2 regions of the Streptomyces hesseae genome follow, and region 1 is predicted to be linked to the other one. Evidence: predicted binding sites of a transcription regulator. Region 1 holds the regulator's gene; the other holds the start of a gene.

Region 1 (7,903 bases):
CCCCGGGCCGCCCGGAGGCCTGCGTGGCCGAGGCGCGCGCGGCGGGCTTCGAGCACGTCAACCTCGACCTGATCTACGGCACGCCGGGCGAGAGCGACGACGACTGGCGCGCCTCCCTGGACGCGGTCATCGGCGCGGGCCCCGACCACGTCTCGGCCTACGCCCTGATCGTCGAGGAGGGCACACAGCTCGCGCGGCGCATCCGGCGGGGCGAGGTGCCCATGACCGACGACGACGTCCACGCGGACCGCTATCTGATCGCCGAGGAGGCGCTCTCGGGTGCGGGATTCTCCTGGTACGAGGTCTCGAACTGGGCGACGAGCGAGGCGGGCCGCTGCCGTCACAACGAGCTCTACTGGCGCGGCGCGGACTGGTGGGGCGCGGGCCCCGGCGCCCACTCCCACGTGGGGGGCGTGCGGTGGTGGAACGTCAAGCACCCCGGCGCGTACGCCCAGGCCCTGAGCGAGGGCCGCTCCCCGGGAGCGGGCCGTGAGCTCCTCGCCGAGGAGGACCGGCGGGTCGAGCGGATCCTGCTGGAGCTGCGGCTGGAGGAGGGGTGCCCGCTGTCACTCCTGAAGCCGGCCGGCGCGGCGGCGGCCGCGCGGGCGCTGGCGGACGGCCTCCTGCGGCCCGAGGCGTACGAGCGGGGGAGCGCGGCGCTGACGCTGCGCGGTCGTCTGCTGGCCGACGCGGTCGTCCGCGACCTGGTGGACTGAGGTCCGCTGCCGGGTGCGGCCCGGTGGTCGGCTTGTGCCCACCCGTTCCGCCCTGCGGAACGCCTGCCCACAAGCCGGCCCGCTATCCCGCCGTCACGAAGTCGATCAGCTCCTCGACCCTCCCGAGGAGCTGGGGCTCCAGGTCCTTGTACGACCGCACGCCGGAAAGGATCCGCTGCCAGGCGGCCCCCGTGTTCTCCGGCCACCCCAGCGCCCGGCACACGCCCGTCTTCCAGTCCTGCCCGCGCGGCACGGACGGCCAGGCGGGAATCCCCACCGACGCCGGTTTCACGGCCTCCCAGACGTCCACGTACGGGTGACCCACGACCAGCACGTGCGCGGATTCCCCCGTCACCTCCGCCGCGATCCGTGACTCCTTCGAGCCCGGCACCAGGTGGTCGACCAGGACGCCGAGCCGGGCGTCGGGGCCCGGGGCGAAGGAACGGACGATCGACGGGAGGTCGTCGACGCCCTCCAGGTACTCGACGACCACGCCCTCGATGCGCAGGTCGTCGCCCCACACGCGCTCCACGAGCTCCGCGTCGTGCCGGCCCTCGACGTAGATGCGGCCCGCGCGGGCGACCCGGGCGCGGGCGCCGGGGACGGCGAGGGAGCCGGAGGCGGTACGGGCGGGGGCCGCCGGGGGAGCCGCGAGCGGGCGGACGAGGGTGACGACCCGGCCGTCCAGCAGGAACCCGCGCGGCTCCATCGGGAACACCCGGCACTTGCCGAAGCGGTCCTCCAGCGTCACCGTCGGCCCCTGGGCCGTCTTCTCGCAACGGATCACCGCCCCGCAGAAACCGGTCGTGACCTCCTCGACCACGAGACCCGGCTCGGCCGGGACCTCGGGAACGGGGGCGGACCGCTTCCACGGCGGAGTGAGATCAGGGCTGTACCGCTTGCTCCACATGCGGGCCATTCTGGTTCAAGATCCACACCCCGGTCACGACACGCCGAAGCGCTCCGCCAGCGCGTCGCGCTGCGCCCGTACGAACGCCGCGTCCACCACCGCGCCGTGCCCCGGCACGTACACCGCGTCGTCCCCGCCGAGGGACAGCAGCCGGTCCAGGGCCGCCGGCCAGGCGTGCGGGAGGGCGTCCGGGCCCGCCTGCGGCTCGCCGGACTCCTCGACGACGTCGCCGCAGAAGACGACCTCACGTTCCCCCGCGACCAGTACGGCCAGGTCGTGCGCCGTGTGCCCCGGGCCGATGTTGGCGAGCAGCACCCGCCGCCCGCCGCCGAGGTCGACCGTGAGCTCCCCGGACACCGGGTGGTGGGGGATGACGAGGAGGTCCACGGCCTCCGCCGCGGTGTCGGGGTCCATGCCGTGCCGGACCGCGTCGTGCCGCAGCTCCTCCCGCTCCCGCGCCATCAGCCCCTCGGCGCCCACCGCCGCGTGCACCTGGACGCCGGAGAACGCGGCCGTGCCCAGGACGTGGTCGAAGTGGGGGTGGGTGAGTGCGATGTGCGTCACGGGGAGCCCGAAGAGCTCCTGCACCTCGCGGCGGATCTCCACCCCCTCGTGGAGCGACGAACCCGTGTCGACGACGAGCACGCCGTCCGTCCCCGCGATCGCCCCGACGGTCGCGTCCCAGCCCGGCAACCTGCGGCGTACCACCCCCGGCGCGAGCCGTTCCCAGTGCTCCCCGCCGGCCGGCGCGGTGCCGGAATCCCCTTGCGTCTGCATACCGTGACGCTAGCGGCAGGACGGTACGGTTGCCTGCCCGGCGGCGGGCCGGGAAGGCGCCCGGAGGCTCGCGGCGAGGACGGCCCTTGCCCTTGCCGTGGGGCCCGGCCGTACACTGGCTGGAGGGATCTGGCACTCGTGACCATTGAGTGCCAGGGGTGAAGACCCTGTGAGACCCCGGTAAGAAACCGTAGGGACCTTACGGACCCGTATGGCCCCGTACGGTCGTACGACGGCTGGACCACTGGACTGGAGGTGCGCGCGAGATGCTGAGCGAACGCAGGCTCGAGGTATTGCGCGCCATCGTCCAGGACTACGTCGGCACCGAGGAGCCCGTCGGCTCCAAGGCGCTCACCGAGCGGCACAAGCTGGGCGTCTCCCCGGCCACGGTGCGCAACGACATGGCCGCGCTCGAGGAGGAGGGCTTCATCGCCCAGCCCCACACGAGCGCCGGCCGTATCCCGACCGACAAGGGCTACCGCCTCTTCGTCGACAGGCTCGCGGGCGTCAAGCCCCTGTCGACGCCGGAGCGGCGCGCCATCCATAGCTTCCTGGACAGCGCCGTCGATCTGGACGACGTGGTGGCCCGTACCGTCCGGCTGCTGGCGCAGCTGACGCGTCAGGTCGCCGTGGTGCAGTACCCCTCGCTGACCCGTTCGACGGTGCGTCATGTCGAGCTGCTCTCCCTGGCCCCGGCCCGGGTGATGCTCGTCCTGATCACCGACACCGGGCGGGTCGAGCAGCGCATGGTCGACTGCCCGGCGCCGGTCGGTGAGAACGCGCTGGCGGATCTGCGCGCGCGGCTGAACAGCCGCGTCGTGGGCCGCCGGTTCACGGATGTGCCGCAGCTGGTGCAGGACCTCCCCGAGTCCTTCGAGAAGGATGATCGCGGAACCGTTTCGACAGTCCTCTCGACCCTGCTGGAGACGCTGGTCGAGGAGACCGAGGAGCGGTTGATGATCGGCGGTACCGCCAATCTCACTCGTTTCGGTCATGACTTCCCGCTGACGATCCGGCCCGTGCTGGAGGCGCTGGAGGAGCAGGTCGTGCTGCTCAAGCTGCTCGGCGAGGCCAAGGGCTCGGAGATGACCGTACGCATCGGTCATGAGAACGCCCATGAGGGGCTGAACTCCACATCCGTGGTCGCCGTCGGCTACGGTTCGGGCGGCGAGGCCGTCGCCAAACTCGGCGTGGTCGGACCGACCCGCATGGACTACCCCGGAACGATGGGAGCGGTACGCGCAGTGGCACGTTACGTCGGACAGATCCTGGCGGAGTCGTAAGTGGCCACGGATTACTACGCGATCCTGGGCGTCCGGCGCGACGCCTCCCAGGACGAGATCAAGAAGGCCTTCCGCCGTCTCGCGCGCGAGCTCCACCCGGACGTCAATCCGGACCCGAAGACCCAGGAGCGGTTCAAGGAGATCAACGCCGCTTACGAGGTCCTCTCCGACCCGCAGAAGAAGCAGGTCTACGACCTCGGCGGCGACCCCCTGTCCTCCTCGGGCGGCGCGGGTGCGGGCGGTGGCTTCGGCGCGGGCTTCGGCAACTTCTCCGACATCATGGACGCCTTCTTCGGCCAGGCCTCGCAGCGCGGTCCGCGCTCGCGTACGCGCCGCGGCCAGGACGCCATGATCCGGCTCGAGGTCACCCTGAACGAGTCGGCCTTCGGCACCACCAAGGACATCCAGGTCGACACCGCCGTCGTCTGCACCACGTGCAGCGGCGAGGGCGCGGCCCCGGGCACGTCCGCGCAGACCTGTGACATGTGCCGCGGCCGCGGCGAGGTCTCCCAGGTCACCCGGTCCTTCCTGGGCCAGGTCATGACGTCCCGCCCCTGCCCCCAGTGCCAGGGCTTCGGCACGGTCGTGCCGACCCCGTGCCCGGAGTGCGCCGGCGACGGCCGCGTCCGGTCCCGGCGGAACCTGACGGTGAAGATCCCCGCCGGTGTCGACAACGGCACCCGGATCCAGCTCGCGGGCGAGGGCGAGGTCGGCCCCGGCGGCGGCCCCGCCGGCGACCTCTATGTGGAGATCCACGAGAAGCCCCACCCGGTCTTCCAGCGCCGCGGCGACGATCTCCACTGCACGGTCACCATCCCGATGACGGCGGCCGCGCTCGGCACGAAGGTGCCGCTGGAGACCCTGGACGGCGTCGAGGAGATCGACATCCGCCCGGGCACCCAGTCCGGCCAGTCGATCCCGCTGCACCAGCGCGGCGTCACCCACCTGCGCGGCGGCGGCCGCGGTGACCTCGTCGTCCACGTCGAGGTGACCACGCCGTCCAAGCTGGACCCGCAGCAGGAGGAACTGCTGCGCCAGCTCGCCAAGATGCGCGGCGAGGAGCGTCCGACGGGCGAGTTCAAGCCGGGGCAGCAGGGGCTGTTCTCGCGGCTGAAGGACGCGTTCAACGGCCGTTAGGTCCGATGACCACGGGGTAATCGGGGGCGGAGCCCCCGGTTACCCCACCTGTGACACGATGTGCTCATGGCCCCGTTGAACGGACTGTTCGAGCACCCGATCGTGCAGGCCCCCATGGCCGGCGGCGTCTCCACCCCGGCCCTCGCCGCCGCTGTCAGCGACGCCGGCGGCCTCGGCTTCCTCGCCGCCGGCTACAAGACTCCCGGGGCGATGTACGAGGAGATCAAGCAGCTCCGCGCCCGTACGTCCCGCCCCTTCGGCGTGAACCTCTTCATGCCCCAGCCGCCCGCCGCCGACCCGGCGGCCATCGAGGTCTACGCCGAGCAACTGGCCGGCGAGTCCACCTGGTACCGGACGCCGCTGGGCGAGACCGACCAGGGCTCCGACGACGGCTACGAGGCCAAGCTCGCCGTCCTCCTCGACGACCCCGTCCCCGTCGTCTCCTTCACTTTCGGGTGTCCCGACCGCACGGCCGTGGACGCCCTCGCCAGGGCCGGCACCGTGACCGTGGTGACCGTGACGTCGGCCGCCGAGGCGCTGGCCGCGCGGGAGGCGGGCGCCGACGCGCTCTGCGTCCAGGGCATAGAGGCCGGCGGCCACCAGGGCACCCACCACGACGATCCCCACGCCGACGGCGCGGGCGCCGGGGTCGGCCTGCTGGCGCTCGTGGCCGAGGTCCGGGAGACCGTCCCGCTGCCCGTCGTCGCGACCGGCGGACTGATGCGCGGCGCCCAGGTGGCGGCCGTCCTCGCGGCGGGCGCGAGCGCCGCCCAGCTCGGCACGGCCTTCCTCGCCTGCCCGGAGTCCGGGGCCCACGAGCTGCACAAGCGCGCCCTGACCGATCCGCTGTTCGTCCGCACCGAGCTCACCCGCGCCTTCTCCGGCCGCCCCGCCCGAGGCCTGGTGAACCGTTTCCTCCGGGAGCACGGCCCCTACGCCCCGGCCGCCTACCCCCAGATCCACTATCTGACCTCCGGCCTGCGCAAGGCGGCGGCCGCCGCCGGCGACCCCCAGGGCATGAACCTGTGGGCCGGCCAGGGCCACCGCCTGGCGCGGGAGCTCCCCGCCGGCGATCTGGTACGACTCCTTACGGCCGAACTGGACGCGGCGCGCGTGTCGTTGACCGTGCGGTGACGGCCGGAGGTACGGAAGTGGACACGAGTGTGATCACGAGTGTGATTCGGCGCGGCGAGAGAGCGAGTACGTCATGACAGCCCCGGTCTTCCTGGTCGAGGAGGACGCCCTCACGGGTGTCTTCCCCGGCACCGTCTTCCCGCTGGACGGGCCCGAGGGCCGCCACGCGGTCTCGGTGCGCCGGCTGCGCGTGGGCGAGGAGATCGTCCTGACCGACGGTTCCGGCACGGGCGTCCACGGCACCGTCGCCGCCGTCGAGGGCAAGGACCACCTGGACGTCGCCGTCACCTCCGTACGCTCCGAGCCGGAGCCGCAGCCCCGGATCACCGTCGTCCAGGCCCTGCCCAAGGGCGACCGCGGCGAAGTGGCCGTCGAGACCATGACCGAGACCGGCGTCGACGCGATCGTGCCCTGGTCCGCCTCCCGCTGCGTCACCCAGTGGAAGGGCGACCGCGGCCTGAAGTCCCTGGGCAAGTGGCGCGCGACCGCCCGCGAGGCCGGCAAGCAGGCCCGCCGGCTGCGCTTCCCCTCCGTCGACGAGCTCGCCACCACCCGGCAGGTCGCCCAGCTCCTGGCGGGCGCCGACTTCGCGGCCGTCCTCCACGAGGAGGGCAGCACCCCGCTCGCCACGGCGCCCCTGCCGGAGACCGGCGACATCGTCCTGGTCGTCGGCCCGGAGGGCGGTGTCTCCCCCGAGGAGCTCGCCGCCTTCGCCGAGGCCGGCGCCCACCCCTACCGCCTCGGCCCGAGCGTCCTGCGCACCTCGACCGCCGGCACGGCGGCCGCGGCCCTGCTGCTGGGCCGCACGGGGCGCTGGGGCTGACGGGCAGTGAAGCCGGGGGGCGGACGGCGGGGATGACGACACGGACCCAGCAGGGGATGGCACGGACCCAGCAGCTCCAGACGCGGGACTACGAGCGGATGCTCGACCTCGCCGTCGCCGTTCTGGAGAGCGACGACCCCGAGTCGTCCTGGCAACTGATCACCGCGCAGCTGCTGGAGACGGTGGGCTGCGACTCGGTCACCTTCTCGGTCGTGGACGTGGCCCGGCTGACCGGAAAGGTGGAGGGCTGGGCCCCGCCGCGGCTCGCCGCGTTCGTCGGGGACCTCGTCCAGCGCCGGGTGACCCAGCGCCATCCGCTGGTGTCCTACACCCTGAGCGGCGAGTCCGAGCCGGTGACCGTCGGCGAGATCTACGCCGGCTGGCGGCACACCCAGTGGTACAGCGAGGCGCGCCGGGACTTCGGCATCACCCAGCAGATGGGCCTGCCCCTCCCCGGCGCCCCCGGCACGGCACGGCTGGTGCTCATGGGCCGCGACGGCCGGTTCCGCCCCCAGGACGTGGCCTTCGCCGCCCGCCTCCAGCCCCTGCTCATCGGCGCGGCCAACCACATCCAGGAACTGCGCCGCCTGCGCACCGCCGCGCCCGACCTCACCACCACCCACCCCTCCGGGCACGGCCTGACGCCGCGCGAGCTGACGGTCCTGGGGCTGCTGGCGGAGGGCCTGACGGCGGCGGGGATCGCCCGCCGGCTGACGATCTCGCCGCACACGGTCAACCGCCATCTGGAGAAGATCTACCGGAAGCTCGGCACCAACAACCGTGTCTCCACCGTGCTCCTGGCCCAGCAGGTGGGCATCGTCCCCTGAACCGGCCCCGGGGGTATGGCTGGCCCCACCCCCGGGTGGGTAGTTCTTCCCATCGTGCGGCGGAGGGCCCGCGTGCGACCCTGACAGGGACGCGCGATCGCGCCGACGCCGGCCACGGGGGATTCGACGTCGGCGCGGTCCGTGTCCTCGGGTCTCGGCGTCCTTCCAGCGTTTTCACCGGTGTCCGGGCTCTCTTGGGCGTGATTCCCGCTGCCGGTAGCATGCGGCGGAGGGGGACCGAGAGGGGCGGGCCCGCCATGCCAGGACATCGTGGACACGGACTCCACGCGCGCGAC
Region 2 (7,903 bases), on a different contig from region 1:
CGTCCTTGCCGCTGTCGGAGTCCGAGGAACAGCCGGTGGCGGTAACGGCTATGAGCGTGGTGGCGGCCGCCGCGAGAGCGGCCCAGCGCTGAGCGTTCGGCATGAAGCCATGGCTACCCGCCCAGCCCGCTGGGGGTACCCGGCAGTGGAGGCGTCGGCCCGCACGGGCGGGTCCGGCGAATGCGCCGTGCGCGCCCCGTAAGGGGCGCGGGGCAGTGTCGATGTGCGGCTACCGCCGCGTGGGCGCGACCAAGCCCCACCGGCTCGCGGTGAACCGACAACCGATGGAGCGCTCAGCGCTCCTGGAGCGCAGCCAGCTGCTCCGTGAACCACCGCGCCGGCGGCAACCGCGTCGCCGCCGCCGCCAACCGCTTGGCCCGTTCCGCCCGTTCCCCCGGGTCCATCAGCAGCGCCAGGTGGAGGGCGCGGGCCGTCGCCTCGACGTCGTACGGATTGACGACGATCGCGTCCTCGGCCAGCTCCGCCGCCGCCCCCGCCTCGCGGGACAGCACGAGGACGCAGCCGTGGTCGGAGACGGCCGGGACCTCCTTGGCCACCAGGTTCATACCGTCGCGGATCGGGTTGACCAGCGCCACGTCCGCCATCCGGTAGGCGGCCAGGGAGCGGGCGAAGTCGTCCTTCACATGGAGGATCACCGGCTGCCACTCCGCCGTGCCGAAGGCGGCGTTGATCGACTCCGCGACGCGCTCCACCTCGGCGGTGTAGTCGCGGTAGACCTTCAGGTCCTGCCGGGAGGGGTAGGCGAAGGCGATGTGCACCACCTTGCCCCGCCAGTGCGGCCGGTCCTCCAGCAGCCGGCGGTAGGCGTGGAGGCCGCGCACGATGTTCTTGGACAGCTCCGTGCGGTCGACCCGCAGGATCGTCCGGCGTCCCGGGCCGACCTGCTCCCGCAGGGCCGCCAGCCGCTCCTCCACGTCCGGCCGGTGCGCGCGCTCGCGCAGGAAGTCCGCGTCCGCGCCGAGCGCGTGCACGCCGAGCCGCGTCGTACGGCCCGCGAAGCGGACCGCCGCCGCCGTCCCGTCCTCCTCACGGATCACCTCGGCCTTCAGGACGTCCGCGCAGCACGCGGCGAACGCCTCCGCCCAGCGCCGGGTCAGGAAGGCCGCACGGTCGCCGCCGAGGATGCCGCGCAGCACCTGCTCGGCGATGTCGTCCGGCAGCAGCCGGTAGTAGTCCGGCGGGGCCCAGGGGGTGTGGGAGAAGTGGCCGATGCGCAGGTCGGGGCGGCGGGTCCGGAGCAGCCCGGGGACGAGGGTGAGGTGGTAGTCCTGGACGAGCACGACGGCGCCCTCGGCCGCCTCCTCGGCGATCGCGTCCGCGAAGGCGGTGTTGTACGCCTCGTAGGCCGCCCACTGAGACCGGAACTCCTTGTCGAACACCGGCTCGAGCGGGGTCTGCCAGAGCATGTGGTGGGCGAACCACAGCACGGAATTGGCCACGCCGTTGTACGCGGCGGAGAACGTCCCGGCCGGGATGTCCAGCATCCGCACCCGCAGCCCGCCCGTGTCGGCCGGGTCGAGTCTTCGGCCCGCGCGCCCCGCCGCCAGCCGGTCGCCCTCGCCCAGCGCCGCGCACACCCATACCGCCGCCGCGCCCTGGGGGTCCCGCCCGATCTCGCTCAGCCCGGACACCAGCCCGCCGCCGCCCCGGCCCGCCGCCAGCGAGCCGTCCTCGCGCAGCGCGTACGAGACGGGCCCCCGGTTGGACGCCACGACGATGGGTGCGGCGGCTACCGGGGCAGTGGCTTCCGGGGCGGACGGGGGATGCTCAGCGACCATGTCGCCAGCCTTGCCGCCCGGGGAACCGCTCAAACGTACGCACGGCCCGTCGGGTGGCACACGGGAACGTCCCGTTCCCTTCTCCGGCCCTTCTCCTGGCGGTTACGCCGCGCGCCGCCGGGCGTACTCCGGTATCTCCGCCATCGGTGGCCGCTCCTCGGTGTCCACCGCGTACGTCCGCGGTACGAACCCCTCCGCCGTGCGCTCGAACTGGGTGAGCTCCGGGCGCACCAGATGGCCCCGGGCCAGCCGCAGCTGCGCCGTGCGGTAGATCGTCGCGGCCATCCGGCCCAGCGCCCGGCCGTCCTGGTGGCGGTGCTTGCGCACGCCCACGTCGACCTGCGCCAGCGCGTCCAGGCCCACCGTGTGCAGAGCGTCCACGAGCAGGCCCAGCTCCACGCCGTAGCCCACGGGGAACGGCAGCCGCTCCAGCAGCGAGCGGCGGGCCGCGTACTCGCCGCCCAGCGGCTGGACGAAGCCCGCGAGCTGCGGCCAGTGGAGATTGAGCAGCGGGCGCGCCACCAGCTCGGTGACCCGGCCGCCCTGCCCCGCGACCTCGCCCAGCGGGCGGTCGTACATGGCCTTGACGAACCGCACCTCGGGATCGGTCAGCAGCGGGCCGACGATCCCCGAGACGAAGGCGCTGGAGAAGTCCTTCAGGTCGGCGTCGACGAAGCAGACGACGTCGCCCGTCGTCACCAGCAGGGACCGCCACAGCACCTCGCCCTTGCCGGGCAGCGCGGGCAGTCGCGGCAGGATCTCGTCCCGGTGCACGACGCGCGCGCCGGCCGCCGCGGCGACCTCGGCGGTGCGGTCCGTGGAACCGGAGTCCAGCACCACCAGCTCGTCCACCAGGGGGACGGACTCCGACATCAGCTCGCGGCGGATCGTCGCCACGATCTCGCCGACGGTCGCCTCCTCGTTCAGCGCCGGCAGCACCACGCTGACCGTGGTGCCCGTGTCCCCTTTCGCGGCCAGCAGCTGGTCGAGCGGACGGTCGGCGGCGGACCAGGACCGCCGGGCGAGCCAGCGTTCCACCTCTTCCAGCACGTGCATAACTCCTGTCGTTGTGACGCATCTCGCGGTTCGGACGGCCCTCTCAAGCGACCATCCCTTCCGTTACAGTCTTGAACAACGCGGACGGCCGTCCTATGTCGGGGGTCGTCACGCGCACAAACGCCTGGGTCCGCCCAGCGCCATACCGCTCATCCAGAGGGGCAGAGGGATACGGCCCGTTGAAGCCCCGGCAACCCTCCAGCCGGTCTCACCGTTCACACGGCGAGGCTCCCGGCGGGGAAGGTGCCAATTCCGTCTCGTGGCGACGTTCGCCGCGAGGAAGATGAGGAGAAAGGGCCTCGCCTCCATGGCTGTCGAAGCCGTTGAAAGTCGTACCTCCGTACGTGTCACCGACCCCTCCGTCGCCTCCTTCGGTCCCGCCGTGGCGCTCTCCTGCCGCGAGTGCGGCGAGCGCTTCCCGCTCGGTCCCTCCTTCGTCTGCGTGGGCTGCTTCGGCCCCCTTGAGGTGGCCTACGAACTCCCCGCCGGGGACCCCGAGGCGCTGCGCCGCCGTATCGAGGCCGGACCCGCGAATATCTGGCGCTACGCCCCCCTGCTGCCCGTACCCGCCGACGTCGCGGACCGGCCGAACCTCAACCCCGGCTTCACCAAGCTCGTCAAGGCCGACAACCTCGCCCGCGAGCTGGGCGTCACCGGCGGGCTGTACGTCAAGGACGACTCCGGAAACCCCACGCACTCCTTCAAGGATCGCGTCGTCGCCATCGCCGTCGAGGCGGCGCGCGCCTTCGGCTTCACCACCCTCTCGTGCTCCTCGACGGGGAACCTGGCGGGAGCGGTGGGCGCCGCGGCGGCGCGCGCGGGCCTGCGGTCCTGTGTCTTCATCCCGCACGACCTGGAGGCCGGCAAGGTCGTGATGGCGGCGGTCTACGGCGGCGACCTGGTGGGCATCGAGGGCACGTACGACGATGTGAACCGCTTCTGCAGCGAGCTCATCGGCGACCCGCTGGGCGAGGGCTGGGGGTTCGTCAACGTCAATCTGCGGCCCTACTACGGGGAGGGCTCCAAGACCCTGGCGTACGAGATCTGCGAGCAGCTGGGCTGGCGGCTGCCGGACCAGATCGTGGTGCCGGTGGCCTCGGGATCGCAGCTGACGAAGATCGACAAGGGGCTGAAGGAGCTCATCGCGCTGGGACTGGTCGAGGACCGCCCGTACCGGATCTTCGGCGCCCAGGCCGAGGGGTGCGCGCCGGTCTCGCGCGCCTTCAAGGACGGGCACGAGGTGGTGCGGCCGGTGAAGCCGGACACCATCGCCAAGTCCCTGGCCATCGGCAACCCGGCGGACGGGCCGTACGTGCTCGACATCGCCCGGCGCACGGGCGGGGCCGTGGAGGACGTGGACGACGAGCGGATCGTCGAGGCGATCCGGCTGCTGGCCCGTACGGAGGGGATCTTCGCGGAGACGGCGGGCGGGGTGACGGTCGGGGTGACCCGGAAGCTGCTGGAGGACGGGCGGCTGGATCCGTCGCTGACCACCGTCGTGCTCAACACGGGCGACGGCCTCAAGACGCTGGACGCGGTGGCGGCGGGACCGACGGCGACGATTCCGCCTTCGCTCGACGCTTTCCGGGCGGCGGGGCTTTAACGCGCGCGGCCACCGTTTCCCTATTCCCCGGCTTCTTAAACCAAAAGGTGACCCCATGAGCGTCAACGTCCGAATCCCCACCATCCTTCGCACCTACACCGCCGGTAAGGCGGAAGTCCCCGCCGAGGGAGCCACTCTCGGCGAAGTCATCGCCTCCCTGGAGAAGAACCACCCCGGAATCGCCGCGCGCGTTCTCGACGACGACGGAAAGCTGCGCCGTTTCGTCAATGTGTACGTCAATGACGACGACGTACGGTTCGAGGGCGGACTGGAGGCGGTCACTCCGGATGGTGCCGGAGTGTCGATCATTCCCGCGGTCGCCGGCGGCTGACCGAGGGCGCCCCGGCCCTGGGCGGCCCTGGGCCGTGCCGGGGTCCGGGCCGGGTTCTGGGCCGAGCTCCGGGCCGCCGGACCCTTGGCCCGACCCTTTCAAAGCGTTCCTGCGGAATTCACCGGAATCACCCCGCCCGTAAAACGGACGGGGTGATTCCGTCTGTTGAACCGCGATACAGTTGGGGCGTTCCCCCTCCGGTGTCACTGCCGAACGCATATGAGAACCCGTCAAGTTGTGCCCACAACATGTGCACGAATTGCCGGGTTGGTTGCGTTATGCCCGGTCCGACTTGCCCAAGAAGCTGGCGAAATCGGTGGTAATAACCGATCGGCCGCGCCCGGAATTCTCGTCCGACTGACCTGTTGCAGACGGCATCCGTGCAGATACATTCAGCGGCGGTCGACGCGTTCCGGCGCACACCCCCATCCTGTCTGGGGGTGAGGTCTGACCCGGGTCCGCGAGGTGCGGTCCTGCGCAAGGGCCAGTAATAGGGGAGTTAGGCATGGCTCAGGGCACCGTCAAGTGGTTCAACGCGGAGAAGGGGTACGGCTTCATCGCGGTCGACGGTGGTGCGGATGTTTTCGTCCACTACAGCGCGATCCAGATGGACGGCTACCGCACCCTCGAGGAGGGGCAGCGGGTCGAGTTCGAGATCTCGCAGGGCCAGAAGGGGCCGCAGGCGGACATGGTCAAGGTGACCGCCTGACCGGCGCGCATCGACCACCGGCTCACTCAGCTCGCCGAGGGGCCCGCGTCTTTAAGACGCGGGCCCCTCGTGCGTCCGCGCCACGCCCGCGCCGCGCCCATGTGTGGGTTCCCCCCGCGCGGGGCAGGTTGATGCGAGGCGCTTGCACTCGCAGGGGTCGAGTGCTAATCATTGGGCTTAGCACTCTCCGAGTGAGAGTGACAGATTTGGACCGTCGGTGAGGTCTACGGGCCAAGCGGGGCAAGGAACCGCAGGGCACGCAGGCCGTCCGTCGCGGGCGCCAGCGCGGTCCGGAGCAGTCTCTCCACCCCGTCCTGGGAGGACCACTTCACATGGCCAAGATCATCGCGTTCGACGAGGAGGCACGGCGCGGTCTCGAGCGCGGGATGAACCAGCTCGCCGACGCCGTCAAGGTCACCCTCGGCCCCAAGGGCCGGAACGTCGTCCTCGAGAAGAAGTGGGGCGCCCCCACGATCACCAACGATGGTGTGTCCATCGCCAAGGAGATCGAGCTCGAGGACCCGTACGAGAAGATCGGCGCCGAGCTGGTCAAGGAGGTCGCGAAGAAGACGGACGACGTCGCCGGTGACGGCACGACGACCGCGACCGTCCTCGCCCAGGCGCTGGTCCGCGAGGGTCTGCGCAACGTGGCCGCCGGTGCCAACCCGATGGCCCTGAAGCGCGGTATCGAGAAGGCCGTCGAGGCCGTCTCCGCCGCCCTGCTCGAGCAGGCCAAGGACGTGGAGACCAAGGAGCAGATCGCCTCCACCGCCTCCATCTCCGCCGCCGACACCCAGATCGGCGAGCTCATCGCCGAGGCCATGGACAAGGTCGGCAAGGAAGGCGTCATCACCGTCGAGGAGTCCCAGACCTTCGGTCTGGAGCTGGAGCTCACCGAGGGTATGCGCTTCGACAAGGGCTACATCTCGGCGTACTTCGCCACCGACATGGAGCGTATGGAGGCGTCGCTCGACGACCCGTACATCCTGATCGTCAACTCGAAGATCAGCTCGGTCAAGGACCTGCTGCCGCTCCTCGAGAAGGTCATGCAGTCCGGCAAGCCGCTGCTGATCATCGCCGAGGACGTCGAGGGCGAGGCCCTGTCCACGCTGGTCGTCAACAAGATCCGCGGCACCTTCAAGTCCGTCGCCGTCAAGGCCCCGGGCTTCGGCGACCGCCGCAAGGCCATGCTGGGCGACATCGCCATCCTCACCGGTGGCACGGTCATCTCCGAGGAGGTCGGCCTCAAGCTGGAGAACGCCGGTCTCGACCTGCTCGGCCGCGCCCGCAAGGTCGTCATCACCAAGGACGAGACGACCATCGTCGACGGTGCCGGTGACAGCGACCAGGTCCAGGGCCGCGTCAACCAGATCCGCGCCGAGATCGAGAACAGCGACTCGGACTACGACCGCGAGAAGCTCCAGGAGCGCCTCGCGAAGCTGGCCGGCGGCGTTGCCGTCATCAAGGCCGGTGCCGCGACCGAGGTCGAGCTCAAGGAGCGCAAGCACCGCATCGAGGACGCCGTTCGCAACGCGAAGGCGGCCGTCGAGGAGGGCATCGTCGCCGGTGGTGGCGTGGCCCTGCTGCAGGCCTCCGCGGTCTTCGAGAAGCTCGAGCTGGACGGCGACGAGGCCACCGGTGCCAAGGCCGTGAAGCTGGCCCTGGAGGCCCCGCTCAAGCAGATCGCCGTCAACGGTGGTCTCGAGGGTGGCGTCATCGTCGAGAAGGTGCGCAACCTTCCTGTCGGCCACGGCCTCAACGCCGCCACGGGCGAGTACGTCGACATGATCGCCGAGGGCATCATCGACCCGGCGAAGGTCACCCGCTCCGCCCTCCAGAACGCCGCGTCCATCGCCGCGCTGTTCCTGACCACCGAGGCCGTCATCGCCGACAAGCCGGAGAAGGCCGCCGCGGCCGCTCCGGGCGGCATGCCGGGCGGTGACATGGACTTCTGATCGACCTGACAGGTTGATCGACCGTCCTGCGCTTCACCGGGGCGGCACCCTCCTCACGGGGGGTGCCGCCCCGGTGGCGTTTCCGCCCCCGGTCCCGGGCGCCACGCCCGTACCGCCCCGGATGGGGGACACTGGAAGCTTCTCCCCGTGCGCGAAGTGGAAGGCCGTGGCGTGAGCGGACCCCTGATCGTCCAGAGCGACAAGACCCTGCTGCTGGAGGTGGACCACGAGCGTGCCGACGAGTGCCGGCGCGCCATCGCCGCCTTCGCGGAGCTGGAGCGCGCGCCCGAGCACATCCACACCTACCGGGTGACCCCGCTGGGGCTGTGGAACGCGCGGGCCGCCGGGCATGACGCCGAGCAGGTCGTCGACGCGCTCGTCTCGTACTCCCGCTACCCCGTGCCGCACGCCCTGCTCGTCGATATCGCCGAGACCATGGCCCGCTACGGG

What was found. The regulator HrcA, encoded in region 1, represses chaperone genes, less so after heat shock. The targets are predictions, from matches to a motif close to TTNGCACTCNGNNNNNCNGAGTGCNAA.
Region 2: the regulator HrcA is predicted to act here: its motif matches at 5,676-5,702, upstream of groL (chaperonin GroEL).

Annotation. Positions count from the first base shown of each region.
Region 1 covers NZ_JAVRFI010000014.1:42,628-50,530, forward strand. The annotation lists gene hemW (radical SAM family heme chaperone HemW) at 1-716, shown strand, start outside; gene RM609_RS21120 (DUF3097 domain-containing protein) at 799-1,626, opposite strand; gene RM609_RS21125 (MBL fold metallo-hydrolase) at 1,660-2,403, opposite strand; gene hrcA (heat-inducible transcriptional repressor HrcA) at 2,670-3,686, shown strand; gene dnaJ (molecular chaperone DnaJ) at 3,687-4,823, shown strand; gene RM609_RS21140 (nitronate monooxygenase) at 4,890-5,957, shown strand; gene RM609_RS21145 (16S rRNA (uracil(1498)-N(3))-methyltransferase) at 6,031-6,780, shown strand; gene RM609_RS21150 (response regulator transcription factor) at 6,813-7,607, shown strand; gene RM609_RS21155 (helix-turn-helix transcriptional regulator) at 7,865-7,903, shown strand, end outside.
Region 2 covers NZ_JAVRFI010000041.1:4,539-12,441, forward strand. The annotation lists gene RM609_RS33375 (hypothetical protein) at 1-103, opposite strand, end outside; gene RM609_RS33380 (alpha,alpha-trehalose-phosphate synthase (UDP-forming)) at 294-1,799, opposite strand; gene RM609_RS33385 (glucosyl-3-phosphoglycerate synthase) at 1,902-2,849, opposite strand; SAM riboswitch class I at 3,002-3,145, shown strand; gene thrC (threonine synthase) at 3,163-4,458, shown strand; gene RM609_RS33395 (MoaD/ThiS family protein) at 4,514-4,789, shown strand; gene RM609_RS33400 (cold-shock protein) at 5,295-5,498, shown strand; gene groL (chaperonin GroEL) at 5,831-7,453, shown strand; gene RM609_RS33410 (DNA repair helicase XPB) at 7,625-7,903, shown strand, end outside.